Linked DNA regions of Gimesia benthica. The protein of the gene in region 1 interacts with the protein of each later gene in a pairwise test. Links are inferred from orthologs where the notes say so. Each region holds a gene or a part of one and is shown on either strand. Other genes may lie near its edges.

The links.
Region 2: the proteins of F1728_RS01370 (region 1) and panC interact in binary tests that used the Escherichia coli proteins (3 or more experiments, as listed by UniProt). The link is inferred for Gimesia benthica from one-to-one orthologs.

What each region holds. Positions count from the first base shown.
Region 1 is NZ_CP043930.1:308,200-323,576, reverse strand. Bases 7,322-10,262 are described here. They hold F1728_RS01370 (NUDIX hydrolase), read left to right. Parts: upstream 7,322-8,507; coding sequence 8,508-9,017; downstream 9,018-10,262. Other genes in these bases: F1728_RS01365 (ArnT family glycosyltransferase), read left to right, coding at 9,151-10,262; F1728_RS01375 (FHA domain-containing protein), read left to right, coding at 8,070-8,414; F1728_RS01380 (hypothetical protein), read right to left, coding at 7,322-7,659. Outside these bases: F1728_RS01415 (bifunctional aminoglycoside phosphotransferase/ATP-binding protein), read left to right, coding at 1-1,453; F1728_RS01410 (SpoIIAA family protein), read right to left, coding at 1,481-1,846; F1728_RS01405 (ABC transporter ATP-binding protein), read right to left, coding at 1,968-2,672; F1728_RS01400 (1-phosphofructokinase family hexose kinase), read right to left, coding at 2,669-3,592; F1728_RS01395 (SGNH/GDSL hydrolase family protein), read right to left, coding at 3,629-4,921; F1728_RS01390 (iron-containing alcohol dehydrogenase), read right to left, coding at 5,058-6,227; F1728_RS01385 (glutathione peroxidase), read right to left, coding at 6,361-6,945; more of F1728_RS01380, read right to left, coding at 7,204-7,321; more of F1728_RS01365, read left to right, coding at 10,263-11,010; F1728_RS01360 (DUF1553 domain-containing protein), read left to right, coding at 11,168-14,434; F1728_RS01355 (DUF1501 domain-containing protein), read left to right, coding at 14,438-15,377.
Region 2 is NZ_CP043930.1:2,496,147-2,511,528, forward strand. The notes cover bases 8,086-11,031. They hold panC (pantoate--beta-alanine ligase), read left to right. Parts: upstream 8,086-9,102; coding sequence 9,103-9,960; downstream 9,961-11,031. Other genes in these bases: F1728_RS09395 (hypothetical protein), read left to right, coding at 8,086-9,056; F1728_RS09405 (sigma-70 family RNA polymerase sigma factor), read left to right, coding at 10,143-10,730; F1728_RS09410 (anti-sigma factor), read left to right, coding at 10,727-11,031. In the rest of the region: F1728_RS09370 (SurA N-terminal domain-containing protein), read left to right, coding at 1-883; F1728_RS09375 (ABC transporter ATP-binding protein), read left to right, coding at 1,282-2,049; F1728_RS09380 (Gldg family protein), read left to right, coding at 2,109-4,751; F1728_RS09385 (DUF4340 domain-containing protein), read left to right, coding at 4,815-6,701; F1728_RS09390 (thioredoxin family protein), read left to right, coding at 7,015-7,512; more of F1728_RS09395, read left to right, coding at 7,593-8,085; more of F1728_RS09410, read left to right, coding at 11,032-12,361; F1728_RS09415 (SMP-30/gluconolactonase/LRE family protein), read right to left, coding at 12,419-13,465; F1728_RS09425 (MraY family glycosyltransferase), read right to left, coding at 13,905-15,044. UniProt on the Escherichia coli protein: Catalyzes the condensation of pantoate with beta-alanine in an ATP-dependent reaction via a pantoyl-adenylate intermediate.

The DNA.
Region 1 (15,377 bases):
CTCCTGGGTACTGTTGACGGGGCCGTATGCTTACAAACTCAAAAAGCCGGTCGATCTGGGCTTTGTGAATTTCACCACACTCGCTTTGCGGGAGCAGTACTGCCACGAGGAAATTCGGCTGAATCGACGTCTTGCGCCCGATTTGTATCTCAAGGTGATTCCCATCACCGGAACTGAAGAAGCACCGGAACTGGATGGCGCGGGGGAAGTCATCGATTACGCGGTGCAGATGGTCCAGTTTTCTCAGGATGATCTACTGAGTAAAGCGATTGGTGAAGATCGGTTAACTGCCGGGCACATCGATCGCCTGGCTGAAGAAGTCGCTGAGTTTCACGGTCGGGCTGCGGTCGCGGATAGTGACTTGCCTTACGGAACGCCGGATAAGGTCATGGCGCCCGTTAAGGAAAACTTTCGGCATGTGGACGAACTGTTTGGCGACGATGACGAGGTCCGCGAAATGGTGGAGCAGATTCGCGCCGAGAATGATCGCTGGCATGAATCCGCAAAAGGCTTGCTGGCGGAGCGGAAAACGCAGGGCTTTATTCGGGAATGTCACGGCGATATGCACCTGGGAAATATGATCCTCAATGAAGGCGGGGTGACGATTTTCGACTGCCTCGAGTTCAACGCCGACCTGCGGTGGACCGACGTGATGAGCGAGGTGGCGTTCGTGGTGATGGACCTGGAAGACCGGGGACGCCCCGATTTTGCGATGCGGTTTGTGAATCGCTACTTCGAACTGACGGGTGACTACGCCGGTGTGCCTCTGCTGCGGTTTTATCTCTCGTATCGGGCGATGGTTCGCGCCAAGGTGGCGGCGTTACGACTGAGTCAGCATGAATTTTCGCCGGCTGAAACCCGGGAGATCCGTGAGGAGTTCTGGTCTTATCTGAAGCTGGCCCGCAAGTATGTGACGCGGGATGAGCCTCTGTTGATTCTGACGCATGGCGTTTCGGGAAGTGGGAAATCGTATGGGACCGGTTTGCTGCTGGAAGGCATGTCTGCCATTCGCGTGCGTTCGGATGTGGAGCGGAAGCGATTACAGACGGAGCAGGAGATTCCCGACGAGCGTCTCTATACTTCCGAAGTGACCGAGTTGACCTATCAGCGGCTGGTGGAACTGGCCGAGACGATTCTGGACGCGGGCTGGTCGGTGATCGTCGATGCGACGACGCTGCAGGTCTGGCAGCGTTCCCTGTTCAGCGAACTGGCGGCAGCTCGGGGAGTCCGGTTTGTGCTGCTCTGTTTTGAAGCTGAACAGGATGTGCTGGAGCAGCGGATCGAAGACCGGCAGGCGTACGAAGAAGATCCCTCGGATGCGACTCGGGATGTGCTGCAATTGCAGCTCGATGTCCGCGAACCACTGACGGCGAAGGAACAAGCGGTTTCAGCCGTCCTCCCTACAAAGCAGGAATGGACGACTGAAATGCTGGTTCAACTGGTGACTGGTTAGACACCGAATGCTGGAGGAAGCGGTGAATTATTCCGTTTCCGAAATCCAGGTGCGGGCGGCGTCCAGTTCGTGCAGGTCGAAATATTTGACCTTGGCGGAGGTGAAGGGTTTACAGAACATGGCCATGCCCTCTTCCCATTTCTTCTCGCCGACCATGGCCAGTTTGCCGATGTCTTTGAAGTGCTTGACGTCGAACTTGATGTCTTCCCAGATGGCTTCCATGGTCCAGCCATGAAAGTCGTGGAGCACGACCAGCATGTGCAGGGGGCCGTGCTGCTGGATCAGTGTTTCAATCGTAGGAGTGAAGTCGTGGTAATCTTCTTTGACCAGCTTGCCGGACATGCTGATTTCCACGTAGTTCTCGGTCGCGTGGTGTATGATCTCAAGTGACATCGCTTGTCTCCTTTAAATGTGAGAGAAATACTTACTGTCTCCAGCATAATTAAATCAGGGCTGGTTTCCAATTCGTAATGGACAGATTTCACTGTTCCTTGATAAACCCGATTGCCCTGGTTCAGGCAGTTGTCGGAACTGGTTCCAGGGTGCCGGCTGGAAAGGACATGAGCTGCGTGGCGACACGTTCTGCCTGCGCGTGATCGTGGGTGATCCAGACGAAGGCCGGACGCTGGTTAGAGGTCTCAAGCCACTGTTGAATGATCTGCTCAAACTGCCGCGTGGTTTGTGGATCGAGGCCGGACGTCGGTTCGTCCATTAACAGGATTTGCGGGGCGAGAATCAGGGCCCGCAGCAGAGCGACGATCTGCCCTTCTCCCCCTGAGAGGGCACTGGATTTCCGCTTGAGGAACCCGTTGGGTCGTTCAAAGGAGCTGAGCAGTTCCAGAACCGCGTCGACATTGTTGGATTTATCCTGGTTGATATGAAACTGCAGTGCGAATTTCAGATTGCTTTCCACGGTCCCTTCGATGAGCACGGGCCGCTGCTGCAGATAGACGACCTGGCTGCGGTAGGCGGGCAGGTCTTTGTCGGCGACGGGGGCATTCTGAAACAGAATGTCTCCCGCCTGGATCTCATCCAGCATGGCCAGGGATCGGAGGAACAGTGACTTCCCTGAACCGGTGGGACCGACAATCGCGATCCGATCGCCGGGATGGACCTGGAGTGACAAGTCTCGGACGAGCCACTCCCCTGCAGTGGTCTGGCGGCCGATGGAGCAGGCTTCCAGCAGACAATCCTGGTCTGTTTCCGTCGAGTCACTCAAGTGATCTGCTCCACTTCGATCTGATCGTAAAAGGTCTGCATCCGCTTTTCCGACAGGCGGGCGGGCAGGAGCTGCGTCAGGTTGTCGGCGGCAGCTGCCATTCCCCGGCGGATGGCAGCAGGGACCGGTTTACCACGATGCAGGGCCACCGCGATGCCCGCAGCCAGGCTGTCGCCACAGGCAATCGGATTCACAACTTCCGCCCGGGCGGGGGTGAAGCGATAGACGTGTTCCCGCGAGGTGGCCCAGAGAGTGTCTTTCCCCTGCGAAATCACGACCCAGGTGGCGCCTCGTTCGTTGATCTCCTGCATACCCTTGATGAGCGTCTCGGTATCAGCGAGTTTGGTCATCAGGGTGCGTTCCAGTTCTTCGTGATTGGGTTTCACCAGGAACGGTTTTTCTTCGAGGGCTGCTTCCAGTTCCGGCCCGCGAGCGTCGAGAATCACGGGACAATGTGTCTCGGCGATCAGATCGCTGTAAAAGCTGGAGGGGGTCCCTGCGGGAAGCGAGCCGGTGAGCACGACTACCTGGGCAGACTTGAGGTGCTTCAGGTATTCCGTTTTGAAAGCCGCCAGTTCCTCTGCGGTGATCGGCTGTGCGTTTTCAACCAGTTCGGTGGTCTTACCGGTGGAACGATCCAGGATCGTCGTGCAGACCCGGGTCGGCGTCTGTTGCGGGATGACGCAGGATGAGACGCCCAGCTGTTCGAGTTCGTTCGAGATCAGCTCCCGCGCGAAGCCTCCCGCCGGGTAGATCGTCTCGCAGGGAGTTCCCAGGTGCCGCACCGCGATGCCGACGTTGATGACCTTCCCGGAAGAGGTCCATTGCGCAGACTGACAGCGGTTGACCTCACCTGTTTCCAGGGAGCTTACTTCCAGAATCTGCTGCCAGGCCGGACTTAAGCCGGCTGCGATAATCATGGTATCAATCCTTCACAAAGATCCATGGGAACGGGTTCAGGGAACGAGTTCGCCACGGAGCATAATCTGACCAACGCGAATGTGGGTTCCCTGGTATTTGGGAGATTTTAATTCTTCATCCGGGTTTTTGAGGCGAAATGCGACCGGCGTACGGTCTGGCTGTTCGGGATGAATTTCAACGGTCACGGTATGAACCTGGTTCGGATCCAGATTCTGTGCCAGTCGAAGCGTCGAAATTCGATGGTAGGTACAGTAGCTGTCAAAGCGGGCCACCGGTTTCTGGCTCGGCTTGCCGTCAACGGTGATCAGCACCTGTCCCCCGTCTGGGCCGAGCAGGTCGTAGAGGGCTGCCTGGGTTCCGCGGAAGCGGAAGGTAATACGACTGCCGGGTTCGTCGGCTTCCCAGATCTGTCCCATGCGATTGCCGAAGCGTTTCTGCAGGATATTGTCAGCGGGCAGCTTCTTCCAGTTGCCGGTAAGCACGGATGGTTCGAGGGGAATCATCTTGGCATTGGTCCAGTGGCTTTTGACGAAAGGCTGTTTCAGCTTGTCGGCATGGTCGACTGGTTGAGAGTCTGTTTCCATTTTCTGGATGGCGTCGGCAATGACTTCGGTGTAGATTTCGTGTCCCTGGTCCAGTGGGTGAACACCATCTTTGGAGAACTGGATGATGCCGTCTGCCAGCGGTTTATCGGACTGGTACTTGAGTTTTCCCTGCTGTTCCAGTTCGGCAATTTTGAGGGCGACATTGATGGACGGGATGCCGTAATGGTCGGCCAGGAGTTCCATGGCGGAAGCGGCCCGCGGGCATTCTCCCTCGCGGAGTTCCTTTTCGTAGTTCACGCGGAAGGTATAGACGAAGCAGATATCGGTCTGCGGATTTGCCTGCCAGATCTGTCGCACGATGCCATCCATCGAGTCCCAGATGGCCTCGGGTTGACGTCCCCCGTCATTGACGGCGAATTCGACGAAAACCAGATCGGGTTTGTGATCGAGGACATCGCGCTGGAGTCGAAAGACACCCAGGTCACTGCCCGTTCCCCCGATGGCGGCGTGGATCTCGTGAATCTTCGCTTTGGGGAATGCTTCCTTGAGCCACCTGGTCGTTTTGACGCGCCAGCCATTGGCTGCGGTGATGGAGCCACCGAGATAGGCGACGTTGACTTCTTTTCCCTGCTGCAGTTTCTGAAGCACATTGCCGAGGCCCTGACGGGGTTTCACCTGTTCGGCTTTGACGGCGTGGTAAGCAGGCGGAGCAGCCTGGCTTGAAAACAGAGCGGTGAAGAGGAAGAGTCCAGCTGTGAGCAGCTTCAAACAGGACAGATGCATGGCGCGGTATCTCCAGAGGCAGACTTGCTAGTAAAGTATTAGTTAACAGGCCCAGTTTAACCTATCAGCAGGCAGATTGAAATGAGCGCGCACTGCCCAATTTGGAGAGCGGATTTTTCAAGAAGCCTCAGTAATCTTACAAAAGATCCTGCAGGATACCGGTCAGTTCATCGTCGGAGATTTCGCGCGGATTGCCCCGCATGCTGTTGCCCCGGGAATCAGCGACGAGTGCGGGAATCTGTTCGCGTGTGACGCCCAGTTCTGATAGAGTCGCGGGAATATCGATACTGGCATTTAAGGCTTCGATCTGCTGAATCAGGGAATCGGCGGCGTCCGCATCTGAGAGGGAGAGTCCGGGATCGAGGTGGCGGGCGATGTCCGCGTATTGCGTTTCACAGACACTGCGGTTGGCTTTGAGCGTCGAGGGCAGCATGACGGCACAGGCCAGGCCGTGCGGAATGCGACAATGGGTTCCCAGGGCGGGGGCGACGCCGTGTGCCATGCCCAGTCCGGAGTTCGCGAGTGCGATGCCGGACAGCAGGGCGGCGTGAGCCATGCTCTCGCGACCCGTGCGGGAGTTGCCATCTGCGACAGCTTGAGGCAAGGCGGGGATGGCCAGCTTCAGACCCTGCAGACTGAGTGCCTGGGGGATGGGCTGCGCACGGCAGGAAATGTAGCTTTCCAGTAACTGGGTGATGGCATCCATGCCGGTGCGGGCGGTGATTTCGGGGGGCACCGAACAGGCCAGCTTCGGATCACAGAGGATAATGTCGGGAATCATTTCGGGAGAACGCAGGCTCTTCTTGAAAGCGGGGGCGTAGCTGGAGATGACTGCGTTCTTGGTGGCTTCGCTGCCTGTGCCTGCCGTAGTGGGAATTGCCATTAAAGGGAGCGGTTTTGCTTTGAGTTGCAGCCCCTGCCCGACCCCTTCGAGGTAATCGAGCACGGTTTCGCTTTCCCGGTTGGTGATCATCGCGGCACACGCTTTGGCAAGGTCGATGCCGGAACCACCGCCGATGCCGATGAGAAAGTCCCCTGCACCCAGGGTATGGTGCTGGAGGATGTTGGTGACCTGGTCGACGTCGGTTACTTCCGGTTCATGTGAGATCGTACGGATGTGTTCGCTGGAGATGCCCGCGCGGGAGAGCAGCGACTTCAATTCGTCAAGCACGCCGTTAGTTTCCAGGGAACGCGAACCGGAGATAATCAGTGCCCGACTGCCCAGGGATGCGGCCAGGGTGCCTGCTTCCTGGAAACGATCCCAGCCAAAATGAATCTGCGGGGGAGCAAAGAAATCATAGTGCATGGCGCTGTCTTTTGTGTATGAGAAAAATACAGCCCGTGGCTTGCATCGGTGATACTTCACGCGAGGAACGGGGCATAAAAAAAGGGATACACTGAAAGGAGTGTATCCCCGGGACCGTATGAACTACGGTGTGTTACTTCTGCTGCAGTTCTGCTTCGATCGTGGAGACGACTTCTTTGGACTGCGGATTGGTGCGAGTCGGGAAGCGGGCAGCGATATCGCCGTCACGGCCGATCACGAACTTTTCAAAGTTCCAGCTGATAGGACCGGAGGATTTTGGCTTGGTGTTCTGCGAGGTCAGATACTTGTAGAGAGGGTCAGCGTCTTTACCGTTGACGTCAATCTTGTTGAACATGTCGAAGGTGACGCCGTAGTTCTTGGTGCAGAATTCAGAAATCTGCACTGAGGTTCCGGGCTCCTGGGCACCAAACTGGTTGCAGGGGAAACCGAGGACGACCAGTCCTTTGTCTTTGTATTTTTCGTGCAGTGACTGCAGATCTTTGTACTGGGGAGTCGCGCCGCATTTGCTGGCGGTGTTGACGATCAGCAGAACTTTGCCCTTGTACTTGCTCAGATCAACATCTTTGCCGTCCAGCGACTTCATGGTGCGATCGAGTACGGGGGGAACGGATTTCTTATCATCCTGACCGGCAATCAGAGTGGAACAGGTCAGTGCCAGCATGCTTGCCAGCAGGGTCATGGTCGTGAGGCTTCTCATCAATCTCTCCCTCATTTGGGATCCGGGCAATGTGCACGGCTCGTAAGTTAATAAAACAGACACAGGATGCTTTTCGTCGCCTCGTGCGAGAACACTACGATCCCTCCAGTGTTATCGAATCAGAATGATAACCTTACTTAAATATTACATTGATGCCTGAGTAGAATCAATTGCACAGAAGTGATTCCTGCAGGGATTGCAGGTGGGAAGCTGATTTATATGAAGCGGACAGCTGGTGGATTAGGGAGAATAACGGCTTCAGGAGAGACGGTTGGCGAGGTTGGCTTTGTGGTAGAGGGTGCCCAGCAGTTCCGAAATGGGGAAGTCATCGCTGGTACAGTTGGCCTCGATTTCGAGTTCATTCACCCAGCGGTTGCGGAGGTCTTTTTCCAGTTGCTCGCGGGCCGAGCTATTCAGTTCCTGGAAGTCGAACAGTTCCACGATATAGTGTTCGGAAGTATTGTCTGCATCCGTTTTGAGGGTGAAGGCCAGGTGGGCCAGTGGTTCCCTGGCGATGATAAAGTCTTCAAAGGGAGCCAGTTCGAAAGATTTTTCCAGCTCGGAAATCAGGCAGTGCTGAAAGGTTTCATAGGGACGCTTCCGTTCTCCGGGGAGCATGAATTCCTGACGTTCGTAGTTCCAGTGGACCAGCCAGTGAGGCTTTCCCTCGATGGTAGTCTGAAACAGGATGAATGCACCAACAAAGTTGCTCATTGTTGTCGGTTAACCTTTCGCGGGAGGATGCTGCGCTCTGGATGTTGAAACTAGATGGCCCAATCGAATTTTATCATCACAGCAGATTCAGATGTTGTTGATTTCAGCGAAAACGGTCCCATCCTCGAAGAAAGTGAGCGCAGAGCCCAGATTCCACGCTATTAGGGGAACCGCAGATTTGTGGAATTCTGAGGGAAATTCAGATTTTATGATCTTTTTCCTGTTTCCCATTGCATGCGTAGAATGGAAGTTGTAGAATTACGCATAAGAGCTCACGTATGTAAGGTGAGCCTGCACAACTAATACAATCCCCAAAGACACCTGCCCCCTACACACCCGCCCCTGAAGGCAAACATTGTTGAGCCAAGACTTTGGACTATGTTTCGCCTGAGCGTAAGAAGGTTCCTTCCATGAAAATTCATCTTATCAGTGATCATCCCGATTTACCGGATATCGAGGTCAGTGTTGATGAGTTACCCGTTGTAATGGGAAGAAGTAACAATTGTGATCTGCGTGTGCTGGATCCGATGATGAGCCGCCAGCAGTGTGAATTGACCTTCTTGAACAACTCCGTTCGCGTACGTGACCTGGAATCGACCAACGGTACGATGGTGAACTCGGAAACCGTGCATGAAGCTCCCCTCTACCCGGGCGATATTCTGACCATCGGAATGGCCAACTATGTCATCAGTTACTATGATGGCGAAGGTCAGGAAAGTTTCGAAGAGAGCTATTTCTCCGAGAACCCGGTTTAACGATTCCGCCTGAAGGCGGACCTCTCCCCTGGCTGACAGTGCAGTGGAATCGATTCCTGCACGTTGAATTTCTACTGAGAAATCGAAGCAGCCATGTCTCACTCTGAAGAACTGTTTGATGTTGTTGATGCGGACGACCGGGTCTTGGAACAACTGCCCCGCTCGGTCGTACACGCCCGCAAGCTCCTGCATCGTGCCGCAAATATTTTTGTCTTCAATTCCCGCGGAGAACTGCTGCTGCAGTATCGCGCCGCGACCAAAGACGAGTATCCCCTGACCTACACTTCCTCCGCTTCCGGTCATCTGAGTGCCGGCGAGGATTATGCCGAATCGGCTCGACGTGAGATGCAGGAGGAGATCGGCATCACGACACCCCTGGAGCGACTGGCGAAATTTCCCGGAACACCCCATAACGCTTATGAGCATACGGTGCTGTTTCGCACCGTTTCCGATGGCCCCTTCACGTTTGATCCGGTTGAGATTGAACGCGCTGAATTTTTCAAGCTGGCTGACATCGAACGTATGCTGGATGAAAACGCGGAAGGTTTCACGCCCCCTTTCAGGCAGCTCTTTCGCTGGTACCGTGCCTGTTACCGGGATTGACCGTCTACGCGGGGTATGCGGGAAGGTCATCAGACAGCGTAACGGGAAACCCTGAAACTTGTGTATGCTTTTTGTGTCCAGGGTAGTATTATTCGGGCTGATTCTCTTTCTCCTCATCTAAGTGCGATCGATTATGAGCTCAAAACCGGCCCTCTCCACAAATACTCTGGTGGGACTCCTTCTGATCTGGGGATCTCCCTTTCTACTGGCCGGGCTGATCCTGCAGCAGACCGCTGCGTTTCGCAATTCCAAAAGTGCAACCTTTGATGAAACCTACTATCTGAGCACCGCTCTGAAGACGGTTCATCAAGGGTTTCTGGATACACGGATCAGTGGGGAAGGCGTCGCACCGCTGCCGATCATGATGGACTACCTGCCGGTCGTCTGGAATGAAGAGGGCAGCCTGCGTGAGAATCCCTGGGGGAGCTATGAGAAAGATTCCACGTATATTCGACGCGCCAGGCGACTCAATTCAATTCTGGTGGGAATACCGACGATGCTGCTGGTGTACTGCTGGCTGTACCGACGCCGGGGTTATCTGGCGGCCCTGCTGGGAGGCGCGCTGATTACCTTTTCCCCGACGATGGAAGCTCACTTTTCCCTGGCCACGACGGATTCCTGTTTTACACTGATGGCGCTGATTGCACTGGCGACGCTGGTCCATTACTGGAAACAACCCGGCGGCTGGAATCTGTTCTGGGTTGCTCTGGCCGTTTCTGTGGCGATCTCCGCGAAGTACTCGGGGATTTTGCTGCTGCCTTGTACGTTGTTGGTTGTTGGTCTGGTCGCTTTGCAGAAATGGACCTCATTTTCCAAAGCGGCAGTCTGGTCTCTGACGAAACGGGTCACACTGGTCTTTGGAGTGTTTCTGCTCATGTTCGTTCCGCTGACCTGGGCGCTGCATTTGTTCTCGTTCACGGGACCTTTGAAAAACGTGCCTTATGCCGAAACCCCCGATTACTCTCCCTGGGTCAAGATGCTCGGTCGGGGCCCGACGGCTCAGAAGATTATGGAAATCGCACACAATGATATTAAACGGCCTGCTCCCTTTGCGGGGGTGTTGTTTCAGTTCCAGCATAACGAGGCAGGCCATGATGCCTATCTGATGGGTGAACTCTCTAAGGGTGGCTGGTGGTATTTCTTCCCCCTGGCCTGGCTCTGGAAAAGTACACCCGTGGAACTGCTGTTAACGGTGATCAGCCTGTGCCTGCTCCCCTTTCTGTGGGGCGATCTGAAACGGCTGGTGAGGCCTGCCTCCGCTCCTGTTTCTGAACTTCCCGAAGAGGAAGAACAGCAGACCGATGTTGACACACCAACGAGCCACGCGCCCCTGATCTGGGTGCTGGCTGTGGTGGTCTTTATGGGGATGTCTTTGACCAGCCGCTTGAATCTGGGACAACGTTACCTGCTGCTCCTCTATCCCCTGTTGTGTCTGTTCAGCATCGATCAGATGTGGCGCTGGTTTGAGGGAAAGCGGGTACTGCTGGTCACATTGTCCGTGGCCTTGATCGGTTTTCAGGTGCAGTCCATCGTTTCAGTTCAACCCGACTATCTGTCCTACTTCAATGATGGAATTGGCGGACCTCGTGCGGGGCACAAATACCTGCTGGATTCAAACCTCGACTGGGGTCAGGACCTGCCTGCTCTGAAGAAGATTATGGACGAGTTGCCGCTCGAAGATCAGAAGAACTCATTGATTTACTACTTCGGAACCGCCCGACCAGATCTGTACGGGATTAAAGCAGTTCACATCCGCGACCATCATACTGTTGATCCAGACCAGTTGAAATACATGATTATCTCGGCGAATCATCTACAGGGACTATATGCGCATGGGGACGATCCTTGTGCTGAATTCCGGAAGTTGGAACCATTCAAAATGGCCAACTATTCGATTTACGTCTTTGATCTGCAGAGTCTGGAAGCGAAAAAGGCCCTGAAAAAGTGCCTGAAAATTTATCAGGACCACATGGACGAGCAGGAGAAAGAATAGCGAGATTGTCATTTATGAGTCTGGTCCGGGAGATCTGTGTCCCCAGACTTTTGTTGAGACTATGGTTCCGGCTGCGGTCACCTGTTAGAATAAACGAATCTTAATATGTCGCTGAGACTGTGGTTCGCCTCCTGTTCTAACCAAAGTGGGGACTGCTGTGATAAGACTGCGATTGCCGGGACTGGTTTGCGCTGCGGGCCTGCTCGGATTATTTCTGACGGGCTCGTCCTCTGTACGCGGAGGCGAGATCGAGTTTAACCGCGATGTGCGGCCGATCCTTTCCGATCTCTGCTTTCAGTGTCACGGCCCCGATGCCTCTCAACGCCAGGCCGAACTGCGGCTCGATCAGGAGAGCGGTCTCCTGGGCACTACGGCTGACCCGGGAGTGGTGCTTCCCGGAAACGCGGCTGAGAGTGAATTATTCAAACGGCTGCTGACGACTGACCTGGAACTGGTAATGCCTCCACCGTCGTCCGAGAAGCAGATCACTGCAGACCAGATCGATACCATCAAACGCTGGATCGATGCGGGTGCCCGCTGGCAGAAACACTGGGCCTTTATTCCGCCCCGACGTCCCGAGATTCCCCAGGTCAGGCAGCAGGCCTGGGTGCGTAATCCCATCGATGCATTCGTGTTGGCACGGCTGGAAGCAGAGGGGTTGAAACCCTCTCCTGCAGCCGATCGATCAACGCTGCTCCGCCGACTGAGCCTGGATCTGACCGGTCTCCCCCCTGCCCTGGCTGAGCAGGACGCGTTTTTTCAGGATGAGTCTCCTGAAGCTTACGAACGCCGGGTAGATCGTCTGCTGGCCTCACCCCATTATGGCGAGCGGATGGCGCTGGAGTGGCTCGATGCGGCCCGCTTTGCTGATACCAGCGGTTATCAGACCGACGGGGAACGGCATATGTGGCGCTGGCGCGAATGGGTGATCAATGCATTCAACAGCAATAAGTCTTTTGATCAGTTTACCATCGAACAGCTGGCCGGGGATCTGCTGCCGAACCCTACGCTGGATCAACTGGTTGCCACCGGTTTCAATCGCAATCATCGAGCCAATTCCGAGGGGGGAATCATCTTTGATGAATACCTGCTGGAATACGCGGTCGATCGGGTCGAGACCACGGGGACGGTCTGGCTGGGACTGACGGTGGGATGCGCCCGCTGTCACGAGCACAAGTACGATCCAGTTTCGCAGAAAGAGTTTTACCAGTTGATCGCCTTTTTCAATAACATTCCCGAACGGGGTCGTGTAATCAAATATGGTAATGCGGCCCCCTTCGTGAAAGCACCGACTGCTGCCCAACAGCAGAAACTGGAAGCATTGAATCAGCAGATCAGCGAACTGGAACGGAAGCTCAAGTCCGCAGAGCCAGAGTTGAAGAGTCTGCAGAAACAATGGGAAGCGAAGCAGCCTTCAGCCGACCTGGAGCTCAAATATCCGCAGCAGCACCTGGCCTACCGGATTGACTTTAACGGCGAGCTGAAGCTGCAGGTCATCGGTAAACAACAGATGGATTACTATGCAAACCGGACCAACGCTTCAAGTGATGTGGAGAGATACGATCGGGATGGATCGACCAGTCAGGCCCAATTCGAGCCGACTGCAGAAGGACAGGCGCTGAAACTCAATGGCTCCGAACAGCATGAAGTTAAAGAGTTGAGAGAGCCACAGGGTGTCAAACTGGATGGTCAAAAGCCTGTCCATTTGAAAGGGGACGCGAAGCCGATTTTGAGTGACAAAGATCCGTTCTCGGTCGTCTTTCAGGTCAACCCTGCGCAGCCAGACGGGACGATTCTGGCATCACTGACACCGAAGCAGGATGAGAGCGGTTTTCGGATCTTTCTGGAAGCCGGACGACTGCAGATCAACATGGGGCCGCGTTGGCTCGACGATGCGGTATTATTGGCAGCCCGCGACAAGCTCGAACTGAACCGTTGGTCGCATGTGGTTCTCACCTATGCGGGGAATTCACAGGCACGCGACTTCCAGCTGTATGTCAATGGAGAGCCACACGAACTGGAAGTCAAACTCGACTATCTGACCGGCGGGTTTGCGTTTCCTGCGCCGTTTGTGTTTGGGGCCTATCACGATCGCGATTACTTTCGCGGGCTGGTTGACGATTTCCGAATCTACCGAACGCAGCTGACTTCAGACTGGGTGACCCTCGACCTGGTGCGAGAGTCGGTCCCCGAAATCCTGAAGATTCCTGTTAACAAACGAAGTGCAGCCCAGCAGCTGAAAGTGACACGCTATTTCATGACATATCGGGCGCCGACGGAATACCGTCTCGCTTTCTTTAATTTGCGGTCTCTGAAAGAAAAACAGTTTGCCCTGGAACGTCGTCTGCCAACCAGCATGGTGATGCGGGAGCAGGACGAAAAGCAGCCCACTTTCGTGCTCATGCGAGGTGAATACGACAAACCGGGCGAGCAGGTCTCTGCCGACATTCCGGCCAGCCTGGGAACGTTGTCCGCCGACCTGCCCCGCAATCGATTGGGGCTGGCCCGCTGGCTCGTCGATCCGGCGAATCCGTTGACGGCCCGGGTGATCGTGAACCGCTACTGGCAGATGTATTTCGGGAATGGCCTGGTCAAGACAACCGAAGACTTCGGTTCCCAGGGTTCCTGGCCAACACATCCCGAACTGCTCGACTGGCTGGCGACCGAGTTCATTCGCACCGGCTGGGATGTAAAACGACTGCAGAAACTGATTGTCACATCCGCGACTTATCGGCAGTCATCGCATGTCTTGCCTGCCCTGTTGAAAGCGGATCCCGAGAACCGACTGCTGGCGCGGGCGGCCCGATTGCGATTGCCTGCGGAGATGATTCGCGATCAGGCCTTGTCTGTCTCCGGTCTGCTCCGTCCCGAGATCGGCGGTCCTTCGGTCAAACCCTATCAACCTCAAGGAGTCTGGAAGGAGATCGCCAGTCAGATCTATGAGCCGGGAACCGGAGCCGATCTGTATCGCCGGAGTATGTATACCTACTGGAAACGCACCGTGCCTCCCCCGACGATGGCGACCTTCGATGCCCCGTCTCGCGAGACCTGCATCGTCAAACGTTCGCGGACCAATACGCCTCTACAGGCCCTGGCGCTGCTCAACGATGTGACGTATGTCGAAGCGTCCCGCAAGCTGGCCGAGCGGATGCTCAAACAGAAAGTCCAGGCGCCGGCGGAACGGATTCGTTTCGCGATGCGGGTCGTGCTGGCGCGTGAGCCGAGCGAACGCGAGCTGGCTATCTTCCTTAAAGGCTGGGAGCATTATCACAGCCGATTCGCAGCCCAGCCTGAAGCGGCGCGGAAGTTCCTCGACGTGGGTGAGTCGCGGTCGGCGATTCAGTACGACCCTGCGGAGCACGCGGCTTACACGGTGATTGCCAGTCTGATATTAAACCTGGATGAGACCATTAACAGGGAATAACCGATGCAGAACATGACAGATCAACTGACAATGCAGGTCAATCGCCGGTCATTTCTGCGCCAGAACACCGCCGGTGTGGGGCTGGCAGCGCTCGCGACGTTGCTTACGGAATCACAGACAGACATTTTGCAGGCGGCTGAATCGAAGCCGGCTGTCAGCAGCGGTCTGCACTTCCCCGCACGGGCGAAACGGGTGATCTACCTGAGTCAGTCGGGGGCACCTTCGCAGCTCGATCTGTTGGACTATAAACCGGGACTGAAGAAATTTCACAAGACAGAACTCCCAGATTCGATCCGCCAGGGCCAGCGGCTGACGGGGATGACTTCCGGCCAGAAGAGCTTTCCGATTGCAGCCTCGATGTTCAAGTTCGCCCAGCAGGGAGAAGCTGGTACCTGGATGAGTGAACTGCTGCCTCACACCGCGAAAATTGCCGACGAGATCTGCGTGGTCAAATCGCTGTTCACCGAAGCCATCAACCACGACCCCGCGATCACGTTTCTGCAGACCGGCAGTATTCAGGCGGGACGCCCCAGTATGGGTTCCTGGATATCTTATGGACTGGGGAGCGAGAACCGGGATTTGCCGACGTTTGTGGCACTCACTTCCGGAGCGGGCGGACAGCCTCTGTATGATCGTCTATGGGGAAGCGGATTTCTGCCCACGAAACATCAGGGGGTGAAGTTCCGACGTTCCAGTGATCCGGTGCTGTTTCTCTCGAATCCGCCGGGGATCGACTCCGAGCTGCGACGCGAGATGCTGGATGAACTGGGGACGCTGAATCGGATTGCGCTCGAGGAAAAAGGCGATCCCGAAATCGCGACTCGCATCTCCCAGTACGAACTTGCGTTTCGGATGCAGACCTCGGTTCCAGAACTGGCCGATCTGTCGCAGGAATCAGCCGAGACCTTTGCGCTGTATGGAGAACAGGCGAAACAACCGGGCA
Region 2 (15,382 bases), 2.2 Mb from region 1 along the record:
GCAGCTCAAGAGCTATGCAGCCAAGAACAAGCTCGTGTATAACATCACCCCCATGATGACCGCCCGGGAACTCATGGAGTCTGAGAAATACCCGCTGGGAACCGCACGTGAGCCCACCCTGAATGAATTCACGGCGCAGCCGCGAACCGTGCTCGAACAGCTGTTCGGAACACCTATGGATCAGCTTTACACGACTTTCGAAGCGGAAGATTCCTTCTCCAGTGCTTTGATTTCTTACTGGAAAGTCGCTCATACCGATACGATGGTGCCTAAGTTCGACGATCCCGAAATCAAGCAGGAGATCATCGCCCAGATCAAAACTGAAAAAGCCCGTCCGCTGGCTCAGAAACGGGCAGAAGAACTCAAGGCTTTGATCACCAAAGCGAAAGACGAAGACATGCAGACTGCTCTGAAGGGACAGACCATCACTGGCAATAAAGAGGGAACGGAACTGTTAACGCAGACCACCGAATCCTTCAGCTGGATGCGGACCTCGACAGCCGGTGCAAGCAACCCGTTCGCTTTCCCCCGGCCTGAACTCTCGACGATCTCTGCCATCGATGGAGCCGGCAACGACTTCATGGAACAGGTCTTCGACAACATGCAGGAAGGGGATGTGGGCGTTGCCATGAATGCCGACAAGTCAATCTGCTATGTGGTGAAAGTCATCAACCGAATTCCGTCCACACCGGGCGGACAGACCGCCATGTACCAGGAATTCCTGAAAACGGACCTGTTCTTCTTCTTCTCACCTTACCTGCCAATGGCTCAGCAGGAGCAGGTGCAGACAATCCAGAACTGGGGCAAAGATCTGCTGGCGAAGTACAACGTCCAGAAGCACTTTGAAGCCATGGACCAGGAAGTCGAAGTCGTTCAGGAGTAATCCTCGAACAGGATCACAGACACAAATCGGTTGTATCGGCAGACGGTACAACCGATTTTTTTATTCCCTCACAGCAGACCATTTTTTCGTAAAACCGGCTGGACAAGCGAAAAAAAGGCGTTTATTTCTATAGAGGTGCCATCGGATCTGACTCCGTTTTTCCGTTTCCACAGAAGGACACCGGTGAGAACGAGCCAGCCACGAAGATCCAGGTAACTCAAAAGGTACTCACCACCTACGTTGTATTTTCAACACTTACCAGTTAAAAATGGACAAATCTTCCAGCTGTCTGCCGGCTGGGACCGTATCAATAAACGAGGCGGTCCGGCGGACGGACCGAACTGGAACATCCATACTGTTGAATCAACCACGAGATAATCATCGGGAGAATTATTCTAATGTCGGAACAGGTTCAGCAAGCTCCTGCCGGGTCAGCGACGGGCACGGCTTCCGAAAACATGATCGAGGCGATCGGGCTGAGTAAGTTCTATGGCCAGTTCGCTGCAACCCGCGATGTGACATTTTCCGTACCCCGCGGCCAGGTCGCAGCATTCCTGGGACCCAACGGTGCAGGCAAATCGACTACGATGAAACTGCTGACCGGCTTTCTATCCCCCAGCGAAGGGCAGGCCCGCGTCGGTGGGTTTGATGTCAGCACACACCGGATTGAAGCCAGTCAGAAACTGGGTTATCTGCCAGAAAACGGGCCGCTCTACGAAGAAATGACGCCGCTGGGCTTTCTGAAATACGTGGGTGGCGTGCGGGGCATGTCGAGTGCCGAACTCAGCAACCGGCTCGAGTTCGTGATGGATAAGTGCGACTTGAGCACCGTCTGGAAAAAACCGATTCGCAAACTCTCCCGCGGTTTTCGGCAACGTGTGGGCATGGCCCAGGCCCTGCTGCACGATCCGGACATCCTGATTCTGGATGAACCGACCAGCGGTCTCGACCCTAATCAGAACCAGTCCGTGCGTGACCTGATTCGCAGCCTGGGGAAAACCAAGACCATTCTGCTTTCGACTCACATTCTGCAGGAAGTCAAAGCCGTCTGCAGCCGCGTGATCCTGATTAACCAGGGTTCGGTTGTATTCGATGGCCCTGTCGATGAGCTGGGTAACAGTCAGGAAGACATGGAAGAACGCTTCCACAAACTGACCCACGCATAAGTTCAATTTCACCGACCAATTTCGTTACCTCATAAAGCTGACGTAAGGACCCTTCTGTTATGTTGCGGAACAACGTTGTATTGGCCGTCTTCAAGCGAAACGTACAGAGCTACTTCTCGGGAGTGCTCGGCTATCTGTTTATTGTCGTGTTCGTGGTCGCCGGTGCCTTCGCTGCCTTCAACCAGCAGTTCTTTGCCAACAACCAGGCGAACCTGGATCAGTTGAGCCTGTGGTATCCCCTGCTGCTGCTGTTCATCATCCCGGCGATTACGATGGGCGTCTGGGCCGATGAGAAAAAACTGGGGACCGACGAACTGCTGTTTACCCTGCCCGCTTCGGACCTGGAAGTCCTGCTGGGCAAATTCCTGGCGGTACTGGCGGTCTATACGATCGCCCTGCTGTTCTCGGTCACGCATATATTTGTACTCAACAGCATCGGCAATCCGGATATGGGGCTGATGTTTACGACTTACTTTGGATACTGGCTCGCGGGTGCGTCCCTGCTTTCTGCGGGTATGTTCGCTTCCGCGTTGACGAGCAGCACCACGGTCGCGTTTGTGCTGGGAACCGTGATCTGCGCGATCCCGGTCTTCATCGGACAGGTGGCTCCTTCCAGTAATCTGGTTCAGAGCCTGAGCCTGGTCGAACAGTTCCAGGATTTCAATACCGGAGTTCTGCCGCTGGCCTCGGTGCTGTACTTCATTTCGCTGGCGATCATGATGCTGTACCTGAACCGCGTGCTCATCACCCGCCGACACTGGAGTTCCCATGAACAGAATTCAATGGGACTGCAGTACCTGGTGCGAACCATTTCGCTGGCAGTGATCCTGATCAGCGTGAATGCGATCGTCTCCTACGGCAGCAGCCGCATCGATATGACCAGCGAAAGAGTTTACAGCCTGTCACAGACGACAAAAGACCTGATCTCCAAAATCGACGATAAAAACCCCGTCACCATTGAAGCTTTCATCAGCCCGGAAGTCTCGCGGGAATACGTGCCGATTCGCAAACGGCTGATCGGCCTGCTGCGGGAATATGACCAGCTGGGCGGCAAACGCCTGCAGGTGCGGTTCGTCGACGTTGAGCCGTTCAGCAAGGAAGAAGAGGAAGCCCGGCTGCTGGACATCTCTCCCCAACGGGTACAGACCGAACGGGGTGGACGGGCTTACGTGGAAACCATCTTCATGGGTGCCGTCGTGAAGAGTGCGACCGATGAAGTGGTGATTCCGTTCTTCAATGTCGGAACTCCCATCGAATACGAGCTGACCCGCTCCATCCGTACGGTCTCCAAAGATGATCGTCTGACTGTCGGCATTCTGAATACCGATGCCAGCATTTTTGGTGGTCTGGACATGAGCATGGGCGGCAACCAGCCTCCGTGGCTGATTGTGAGTGAACTCAAGAAACAGTACCGGGTCGAGCAGGTCTCACCCGATTCGCCGATCAGCGATACCGATTACGATGTTCTGCTGGCGGTACTCCCCTCATCATTGACCGAACCCCAACTCAAGAATCTGGTGGACTACGTCAAGAAAGGGAAACCGACGCTGGTCTGTGATGACCCGCTGCCCGTCTTCGGTGGAGGACGCGGCATTCAGATGGCACCCCGCATGCCCAAACCGAGTCCGGGAGGCATGATGGGAATGCGTCAACCGCCGCCAACTCCCAAAGCTTACGAAGGCCGATTGACGCCGCTGATGAACCTGCTGGAGATTGCCTGGGATAACGGGGAAGTGGTATTCGACTACTTCAATCCACATCCGGAGTTTGCCGAAGTTGTGCGTCCTGAGCTGATCTTCATCAGCCCCAAGAGCGGAACGAAAAGCGCCTTCAGCCTCGACAGCAATATCACCAGTGGTCTGCAGGAAATGCTGACCTTCTTCCCGGGCAGTATCCGTCCGCGGAAAGATCGAGATCTGAATTTCGAACCGCTGCTGCGTACCGGTCCCAACTCCGGTCTGCTGGCGTGGGGTGAGATCACCAGCCCGTTCTTCAATTCGGTCCGCATCGTGCAGGATCCGATCCGCGTGATCGACGAACACGCCCACGTCCTAGCGGCTCATATCACTTCAACGCCGAAATCAAAAGTGAAAGATCTGAATGTGATTTTCGTCGCCGATGCCGACCTGATCTCGGATGAGCTGTTCAACATCCGTGAGCGTCAGGCCTTTGGTCTGAAGATCGACAACGTGACCTTCCTGTTGAACTGTGTCGACCAGCTGGCCGGTGACGATTCCTATATCTCACTCCGCAAACGGCGTCAGAAGCATCGCACGCTGACACTGGTCGAACGCGAAACTTCGGTCTTCATCAAAGAGCGGAATGCGGAGCGGGAAAAGGCCAACGAGGTCGCTGAAGCCAAGCTGGAGGAAGCCCGTGACCGTCTCAAAGAACAACGGGAAAAGATCGAAAAAGATCCTTCCATGGACAGCCGGGAAAAACAGATCCGTTTACGAATGGCTGAAGAAAACGAAAGTCGTCGGCTGGAAGTCGATGAAGCCAAGATCGAACGGGAAAAACAGCAACAGGTCGAAAAGATCAAAGCTCAGACCGAGCGACAGATTCGGGAAATCGAAAACCGGATTCGCTGGTATGCGATTCTGGTACCCCCCTTCCCGGCGATCCTGTTGGGAATCTGTTTCCTGTTCTTCCGTTTAAAGCACGAGAACCAGAATATTGCTCCGGACCGGAGACTGAAATAAACGCAGCCCCCGCGGCCAGTTTCAATCCATCTTAAACCACTTGTTTTAAGTAAAACGTTTGCCATGAATGAAACGACGAGAACATTGACCTTTGTGGGAATCGCCGTGGTTGCCTTAATTGCGGCGTTCGTAACCGATCGCGCCTCGCAACCGGTCGAGCTGACGGGTTATGAAAAGGTAGGCGAAGAATTCTATCCGGACTTCACGGATCCGACCCAGGCGCGAGCGCTGCGGGTGGTGAGCTACGATGAAGATTCCGCCACGCTGAAAGTCTTCAACGTGGACTATAAAAACGGTGCCTGGCGGATTCCGTCGCACCATGACTACCCGGCTGACGCCGAAGACGAACTGGCGGAAACCGCCACTTCCCTGGTAGGAGTAGTTCGCGGTGCCCTGGAAAGCCGGCGGAAAAGCGACCATGAACGTTTTGGCGTCATCGATCCACTGGACGAATCGAACACCAACCTGCAGGGCCGCGGTCAGCGTCTGACACTGTCCAAAGAGGGTGGTGCGCCGCTGGTCGACTTTATTATCGGTAAGCAGGTACCGGAACAACCCAATGAATATTATGTGCGGAAAGTCGACGAAGATTCGGTCTACCGGACTAAGCTCAACGTGGATCTCTCCTCTGATTTCTCGGACTGGATCGAACCGGATCTGCTGAAGGTCGACCGGGATCGACTGGTGGAAATCATCGTGAATAAATACTCGATCGATGAAACCAATCGGCGCCTGGTGGACGAGGAACTTTCGACGCTGAAACGCAAAAACTCCAGCTCTCCCTGGGAACTGGAAGGCCTGAATACCGAAACCGAGAAACTGAATACCGCCGATGTCAACCAGATGATCAACACGCTGGTCGACCTCAAGATTCAGGGAATCCGTCCCAAGCCGGCCGCCATCGCTGCGGAGCTCAAGAAATCGGGACAGCTGCAGCTGAAAAATGCACTCGACTTTGTCGATCTGCAAAGCAAAGGTTTCATCGTGGCCCAGACAGCTTCGGGCGGTCAGCAGCTGGTATCCAACGAAGGGGAAGTGATCGTAGTCACCAACCAGGGTGTGGTCTACTCGCTCTACTTTGGTGAAATCTTTACCGGCAGCACGCTGGATATCGAAGTCGGTAACGGCAGTAAAGAGAAGAGTGAGAAAGCCCCGGCGAAAGATGCTGAAAAAGCGGATTCCAAAGAGAAGAAACCTGCCGACAAAACTGAAGAGTCGGTAGAGAAGCCGGGCAAAACCGATGACAATGATGCCATGAAGACCAGCCGTTACCTGTTCGTGACGGTGACCTTCGATCCGTCCTTTATCGGCGATCCACCACAGAAGCCGACCAAACCGGAAAAGCCGGCAGAGACGAAAGAAAAAGCGGACAGCGATAAACCAGCCGATGCGAAAGCAGCTGACAAGAAGGATGAGAAAACCGACGAGAAGAAGCCGGATCCGGAAGCAGAATATGCAGCCGCGATGAAGAAGTATGAGTCGGCTCTCAAAACCTACGAGAAACAGCTGAAGGAGTACGACGAGAAGGTCATCAAGGGCCAGGAACGCGTGCAGGAGCTGAATCAGCGGTTCGCGGACTGGTACTACGTGATTTCCGCCAACAGCTTCGAGAAGCTGCGGATGTCGCGGAAAGCCCTGGTCGAGCCGGCTGACAAACCCGAAGAGGGTGCCGCTAAACCGGGAGCGGGTAATCCCGCTCTGGGAATTCCGGGCCTGAACCTTCCCGGCATGAAGGCTCCCGCTCAGCCAGGTGGGGAGCCTGCAGCGCCGAAACCGGCTCCGTCCGCGAAACCTGCTCCAGCGAAATCCGACAGCGAGAGTAAACCGGCGCCCGCCAAAACAGAGGCAAAACCTAAGCCTGCTGCGGAAAAAGCCTCCCCCAAGCAGCCGGAAGCTGAGAAAAAGTCTACGGATTCCAAGCCTCCCGAGAAGGCAGCTGGTTCTGAGTAATCGGCGGAACAACAGTCCATTCAGCCAAGCCTGAGGCGGTCGGTAATCGTGCCGAACCCGCTTCAGGATTGGCTTTTTTTCGTGGCAGAGCCCAATTCTGTTCCGGTTAGGTAGACTTTACGGGCCATGTGCCCAACAAACCGGTAATTCCGATCGAATCATTCATAGAAGTTCCTCATCTGATACCGATAAAGCACAGTGAACGATTTATAACGATTTTGTAAGTTGCTCACATAAAACGGGTCTATCAGTTATCAGTCACATAAGTATAGATACCGAATCAGGTTACCTTACTTATGAAGGAGTCTACGAAATGAAACGACTTCCCCAGAAGCTCCAGTGGGCCGTTGTTGGCTTTTCACTTGTCGTCGTGGTTGGCATCTGTATCGAGCTCTTGAAATCCGATTCAAAAGCCTCAAACGCGGAATCAGTCGCGGAGGAGATCAAGTGGCACCAGGACCTGGAAACGGCTCACCAGGCCGCGATGAAAAGTAACAAACCGGTATTCATCGTATTTGATGCCAGCTGGTGTACTTACTGCCGGAAACTGGAGAAAGATACCCTCTCCGATCCACGAATGGCCCGCTACCTGAATCAGGCATTCGAGCCTGTACACCTCGATTTCGACAAAGATCGGGAAATTGCCGACACCCTGAAGGTGAAATCGATTCCATGTACAGTCGTTCTGAGTGCAGAAGCAGACCTGCTGGCGCGTCAGGTGGGATATTCCAAAGTTCCCCGCTATCACGCGATGTTGGAAAAAGCCCGCAAATTGCAGGCTGTGATTCGCCACATCGAGTACTCAAAATAAGTCTGAATTCTGCTGATATCACTGATTCGCACATGGCGCAAATCTTGTAAAAGCAATAAAGAACGTGTATTTTGCGCTGTATGAATAAAAGCAAAGAGCCTTTTGGCAAGAATCCGTCGGGCGAAGGAGACTCCTGGGAGTCCCTCGCAGGTGACCTGTTTGGAATTGATTTTGACCAGCAGGTCAAACCCGAGCCCGTCGATTTTGATGAAGATGATCTGCCCGAAGACGACGAGGCAGACGTTGAGGCTACCTCTGAGGAACCGGAAACCCCGGCCCCTGCAGAGCCGTCGGCTGCTGCCGTCTCCCGTGTTCAGGATGAGACGGATGAAGATGACGACGATGATAGTGGATTCGGTTCCGCCATCTTCGAAGATGACGACGACGATGAGCCTGAAGTACTCGTCTCTGATGAAGATGACGAGGAAGAAGCCGACGATGAAGAAGAGGACGACGACGAAGATGAAGTGATCGCGTCCTTCGATGATGACGAAGAGGACGAGGAAGACGAAATCGAAGAAGATTTCGAACCCGCCGCTCAAGTCGCAGCCGAGTCTTCCGTTGACGATGACGACGAAGAAGACACCTACTGGGATGCTCTGGACGGCTGGGACTGGGACGAAGACGATTCCAAGTCAGCGAAGAGCCCCGCCGCCTCTGATGATGATGAGGAGGATGACGAAGACGACGAGGACGAGGACGATGTCTTCGCTGAAGCCGATGAAGAAGAAGACGAAGAGGATGAGGAAGCGGTTGCTGAAGCTGAGGAAGTAGTCCAGGAGAAACCGGCCCGCTCCCGTCGTTCGCGTAGTCGCAAAAAGAAAACCGCAGAAAATCCCCCTGCCACCGCTCGAACAGACGAACGTCTGGACGACGACGATTCCTTCGGCTTCGGTCTGATTTCGGAAGAAGTTTCCTTCGAAGTTGAGGAAGAAGACGAAGAGGATCTGGAGGACGAAGCCGTCGCCGAAGAAGAAGAGACGGTTGTAGCAGAAGAAGACTCCGAGGAAGAAGAAGCGGAAGAACCGAAGAAGCCCCGTCGTCGTCGACGCCGGAGACGTTCACGTTCGCGTAAGAAAGAAGAAACTTCTGAAACCGCTGAGGATGAGGAAGAGACGGAAGACGAAGCTGAGGAACTGGAAGTCGACGATGAAGCCTCTGATGAAGAGGACGAAGAGGAGTCCGAACAGAAGCCAAAACGCTCGCGCCGCTCTCGTCGTCGCAAAAAGCCTGCTGCTGCAGAGTCTGAGTCTGACTCTGACGATGAAACAGACAGCTCCGAAGCACCGCGTCCCCGCAAGAAAGAGATCGAAAACAAATATCCCAACGTACCAAGTTGGGAAGAAGCCATCTCTTATCTGCTGAACCCCAAGCTGGTGAGCGGCAAGTCCTCCACCCAGGACAAAGCCAAAGAGGGAGACAGCAAGAAATCGGATCCGGAAGCAGCTGACGATCAGAGCCGCCGACGTCCGAAACGCTCTTCGCGTCGTTCATCCGGAAAACGGGGTGGTGGAAACCGGAAGCCATCTCCGAAAAAATCCTAGTCGCCTGACAGGACGAGATCTTAACCATAGATCGGAGTAAGCGCGCATGGATACGGTTGCTGAAATCCCGGAACTGCGACAGCGAGTACGTGCTGCCCGCCAGGGAGGTGCCGTCATCGGTTTTGTGCCGACCATGGGTGCCCTGCATCAGGGACATGCCAGCCTCGTGGAAGCCGCACGAAAAGAGTGCGATTTCGTCGTGGTTTCGATCTTCGTGAATCCGACACAGTTCGGTCCCAATGAAGATTTCGACAAGTACCCGCGAACGCTGGCTGCAGACCTGGAGAAATGCCAGGCTGCGGGGGCGGACCTGGTCTGGACGCCAACCAAAGACATGATGTATCCGGCCCACTTCTCAACGCATGTGGATGTGGAAACACTGACGGAGACACTGGAGGGCGCGACCCGTCCGCATCACTTCCGCGGCGTCACGACCGTAGTCACCAAACTCCTGCTCAGCTGTCTGCCCGACAAAGCATATTTCGGGGCGAAAGATTATCAGCAGCAGGCCATCGTGCGGCGGATGTGTCTCGATCTGAATCTTCCGGTGGAAATTGTCACGTGCCCTATTATCCGGGACGCCGATGGTCTGGCACTGAGCAGCCGCAATGCTTATCTCTCAGCGGAAGAAAGGGCATCGGGCTTGTCCCTTTCTCGAGCGCTGGCACTGGCCGAGGAGCGAATCGCCTCGGGTGAGACGGATCTTGAGCGCATCAAAACAGAAATGCGGGAGCTGCTGTCGAAAACGCCGCTGATCAAACTCGATTACGCGACGATTGCTGATCCAGATACCCTGGAAGAGCTCTCAACCGCGCAAAGCCGGATGGTCGCGTTGATCGCCGCCTGGTCCGGTTCCACACGATTGATCGATAATCGTGAGCTGACGACTGATTCGCAGGTTTGAATTACGTCGATCTCACGAATTGATATTGACGTAAGCTGCTGAAAAGTAAGAAGATACCATCTCAGCGTTGATCGAATTTGTGCAAAACTGCGGTTTTCTGTGAACCGTGGGAACTTCTTTGAGCCTGGTTTCGTCTCTCTATTACTGTGACCAACAATGATCAATACCTGATTCAAGAGTGTTTGGCAGGTCGTACTGAGGCGTTTGATCAGCTGGTTCTAAAATATCAGGACCGTCTGTATCGAACACTGGTGCGGATTCTGGGCTCCAGCGACGATGCGCGCGACGCAGCCCAGGAAGGCTTTACCCAGGCATTTTTCAAGTTGAACACATTCCGGGGAACAGCCGCCTTTTACTCCTGGCTGTTCCGCATCGCTTTTAATGCAGCGATTACCCAGAAACGAAAACAGAAACGATCCGCCACCCCCATTGATCCGCAGGAAAACCAGTCAGGTCAATGGCTGGAAGATCCTCACCCCGACCAACACCCTCCCGACGTGGCAGAACGCACCGAGCGCAAACAGATCGTCCACCAGGCGTTGAATGAATTACAGGAAGAATACCGGACCCCGCTGATTCTGCGGGAGCTGGAAGGTTTGTCATACGGAGAAATCGCAGAGCTCACGGATGTTCCACTGGGAACGGTCCGCAGCCGCATTTTTAGAGGAAGGAATGAACTGAAACAGAAACTGAACGCGTTGTTCCAGGAGGCACCCCTGGCCCGTGTTTCCGAGTCTGACCACGAGTCATCTATAAGTGAATCAAAATGAGTAGTCCATCATCTAACGAAAACCTGTCCGCCTACTTCGACCGGGAGTCCTCTGACGAGGAAAGCCGGGAGTTGGAGTCGCTGCTGGAAGAGTCAGCGGCAGCGCGACAGGAACTGCACGAGTTCGGTGAGATCTCCCGGCTGATCCAGGAGACAGCGACGGAATCTGCGCCCCCCGAACTGGCGCCCTCGATCCGTAAACGGATCGAACAGGAAACCCTGTTGAATTCCACTCCAGCAACACCCGCGACGGCTCCGGCCCCGTCGGGTCCTTCGATGCTGCGTTACCGGATTGCGGTCGCTATCAGTACCTGTTCTTCTCTGGCAGCCTTGGTCTTATTTATTTTACTGCTGAATATTCCAGAGCCGAACGCAGGTACCAACTGGCAGATGACCTCTTCCGATCAACAGCCAACACTAATGAGTCATGCCGAACCCGCTCCCGAATCAGAGGGCGCGCTGCGGGAAGGTGAGCAGATGGACGCGTATCATGACAGTTTCAGTTACCAGGGTAAACCGGTCGCAGACCTGAAAATGAAAGCGGCGGCAGCTCCCCCTGAGAATGCGCCTTCTGTCTCCCTGCGGATGTCAGCCCCTGCCGCTGCGAAAAGCGAGCTGGTGAAAGGACAACCAGGGGTGGGCAGGGCTGGTCTGGCCCGTAAAGAGACGGCAGACTTTGCGATTAAAAACACGTTTGCAGAGCAGAAAGCCATGCAACGCATGGCGGAAGTCCAAGCCCGGAATCGTCTCACGTTTCCGGTAATTCCTCCGATGACAGGTCTGCCCTCACATATCCCCATGGATGCGATTCGTATTGGCGACGTCTTGCCTTACTTCCAGGATATCAATGGCAAGGTTGCAGTGATTGAAGTGCGAGTGGTCGATGTGAAACAGGCACTGGGCACCATGGAACTGCTGTTGAGCAAGAATAACATTCCGGTCAATCAGAAAAAACAGTCCGAAGTGGAACGTCAGCTGAACCGCCTGAATTCCCAGAACGGTAACGGCGCCGGTGAAAAGAAGACGGAATCGGCTCAAGAGGATGAACTGTTCGCGGTCTTCGTGGAAGCCTCCGATACCCAGGTGGCCTCGGCGCTGAATGATCTGCAGAAAGATCTGAATCAGAGTCAGTTGCTGGGCCTGTCCCTGCAGCCGGCCATCGATGAATCTTCACTGACGGAAAGCGTCAAAGACCTGCCACGTCTGCTGGCAGAGAACACCGAAGTCAAAGCTGACACCCCCTTCGAAGTGGGCGGCAATCAAAAGCAGGATATCAAAGCCAGCGACGATGCTTCTGCTAACGATGGTCTGGCGCGTTCGAACGATAACACAGGTTACCAGACCCGCTATCGGATGCAGGTGCCTGCCGAACAGCTCACGCGACGCGCAAGAGAGTACAAACGAGCGACGCCACTCCCGACATTGAGCCAGGCCAGGTCTGCTTCACCCGAGGCGCCCCTGGTTGCCTCCAAGCCGAACCAGGGGCTGCTGCCATACGCTGCTGATCAGAAACTGACAACGAGCCAGCGATCCGCAGGCGGGGATAAACCCCCGGTCAGAGTGCTGTTTGTGTTTAAGAACAGTCAGAGCCAGACACCAGTTGTACCTCCCGCTCCCCCGGCGTCCCGCTGAGGGGAACACCGGGAGGGAGGTGATTTAGATCTAAGACCGTCTGATGGGACGACCGTCTTATTTGGCCTTCTGTGGTCCGACGTGTCCCCTGGTCCTGGTCTGAATGCGAACCAGGTAAGTATCTGCGGTGAGGTAGAGGACTGAACCGTCATTCCCCCAGGCACAGTTGGCGGTCCGTTCGCCGGTGCTGATGCGTCCCAGCAAATCTCCTTCGGGACTGAAGATATAACAGCCCCCTGGTCCGGTGGCGAAGACGTTCCCTTTGAGGTCGGTCTTCAGACCATCGGGAAGTCCGGGGAGCTTGCCGACATTTTCGGTGACATCACAGAAGACCTTGCTCTGCCCCAGTGTCCCATCCTTATTGACGGGGAATGCTTTCCAGAGTGCGGCTTCAGGATCGGACTGAGCGACGTACAGTGTTTTTTCATCCGGTGAGAAGGCGATGCCGTTGGGGCGGGTCATTTCTTTCGTAAGCAGAGTCAGGGTTCCGTCAGTCGCCAGACGGTAGACGCCACAGAAGTCGAGTTCGCGACGGGGATCGTTATAACGATCGGGCAGACCGTACGGGGGATCGGTGAAGTAGAAATCCCCGTTGGATTTGAATGTACCATCGTTGGGGCTGTTGAGACGTTTGCCCATGTAGTTGTCGACCATCGTCCGCTTGCCCCCATCTTTGGTGAGGACGGAAATCCGCCGGTCGCCATGCTCACAGGAGACCAGCCGTCCCTGAGGATCCAGGATCAGACCATTGCAGCCAGGCTCGCCTCCGTAGGGAGCGACTCCGGTGTATCCCGAGGGTTTCATGAACAGAGACGCACCAGTTCCCTCTTTCCATTTCATGACCGAGTTGCGGGGAATATCGGAAAAGAGCAGATAACCGTCTTTCGCATCTCCAACCCAGACAGGACCTTCGGACCAATCGAAGCCGGAGGAGAGAACCTCGATCTTCGCATCCTTGTCTATCAGTTGATCGAGACGTGGATCAATGCGAATGACTTCGCCCAGTGTGGGGTAATTGGTCGAGTCCTGCGCGTGCCCTTGGGAGGGGGCGAGACAGAGGAGACTTGTGACCAGCAGCAGACAGGAGAGTGGAATGGTTTTCATGCGCTTTTTCCCTGTTTTGTAAGTCTATGAGATCAAGTGAATTCATCGGGGAATATTGAAGTATCAATTCTACAGATTGTGTGCAGGAGATGCACGTATCGAGGAAATATTCTTGAATCAGGGGCTTGGAATACTTGCATCCCGAAAGGTGCTTCGATAACGTAGGCTCTGAACCGATTCGGGTCCCTGAAGACTTTTCAGCAGCCTGAAAACCGATTAAAATCAGTCTGAACAAGACACATATGGTGGGTATAGCTCAGTTGGTTAGAGCGCCGGATTGTGATTCCGGAGGTCGCGGGTTCGAACCCCGTTACTCACCCTTTTTTCTCTTTTGAGGCCCCTTCAGCGACGTGATCAGACAGTCGCGGCTCCGCCTCTTCTGTTCCTTGCAGATGGAACAGCTCTCCCGTGATGTTGCGATCACAGCCAGCACCTCGATTCAGATCTTGAGAGGCAGCTCTTTCCGCAGCGTTGAGGGGGAGACATTCCCTTCGGCAGGCAACGGAATATTTCCAGGCTTACCTGCACCATAGCATGCGGCGAGTGCCACCAGCGGCGTCCAGGCGATCATCACCAGAGGCAGGCCCCAGGCAGGCCAGAACAGGGCCATTGTCGCCAGCGGTAAGAGCCAGCAGACATTCAGAGCCAGAGCGACGAGAGTAACTCTGCGATGTGCGGCTTTGCGGGTCAGGTTTTTCCCTTCCGGTTCAACCAGGTAGCGGGAAACGCGTTGATAGGTATGGCTCTGATGTGCCTGGTACCAGCGATCTCCCCGCAGCATGCGCCGCAGTAATGTAAACGTGGCATCCACCCAGAAGACGCCAGGCAGAATGAGCCAGACCCAGAGGTTCAACGCACCGGAATACACGGTGGTTGCCGCCAGCATTCCCAGCGTATACCCCAGAAAGGTACTGCCGACATCGCCCATAAAGATTTTCGCGGGAGCCCAGTTGACCAGGATGAAGCCCGCCAGGCTGGCAGTCAGGATCAGCATGGGAAGCAGAACCAGCGACGATGCAGCTCCCTGTTGATAATACATCAGGCCGCCGGCGGTGGTCAGAATGCAAGTGGCTTCCATCCCCGCCAGTCCGTCGATGCCGTCCATGAAATTAAACAGGTTCAGCCACCAGACCAGAGCCAGGGCCGTGATCCCCCAGCAGATGACATCAGACTGCAGCCGGATTCCCCAGAGTTCAATCACGGGAGCCGGCAGGAGTGTATAAACGGAAGCCGCGATAATCAGAATCTGCGCTCCGAGGCGTTTTTTAATCGAAAGCTGATACAGGTCGTCACAGAACCCGATCGCCGCAATCAGCGCACCGCCGCAGAGCAGTACGGTCAACAGCGATCCGGAGCTGACTTCATTCCAGAGGCAGACCGTGGTCGCCAGCAGGCTGATCACAACAAAGGAGAGACCGCCGCCGCGGGGCGTCGGTTGAATGTGGGAACAGCGATTGGTGGGCTTCTGCACCAATCCGAGAGTGGGGGCCAGCCGGATGATCAGCAGCGCACCGACCAGAGTCGCTACGGAGACGCCGATAAGCATCACAGTTGATGTGATTACACTGTCAAACACCATTACTTCACGCTAGCCCTTATCTGGCCCTGAATGAATTGCGCTTCCAATTCAGGTCAGACTGTTGATCACTTTTTTGTGGAAGTCCGGTTTCCCTAAACAGGATCCGATCTTCCCCGCTTCCAGGTTGCCTCCCCCCTGAAATTCACACAGCAAACCGCTGAATTCCTGAAGAGAGGGGAGCAAGTCGGGGCGAAGTATACTATTAAGCGAAAAATGGGTCAATCCGTTATGAAACCCCTGTTTTCAGCTGGAAAATCTGCTTTTTGACGGTCATTGATATGAGAAAAGTCCCTCGCTCAACAAACCCTACCTGAACATATAAAACCTCACCTGAAGAG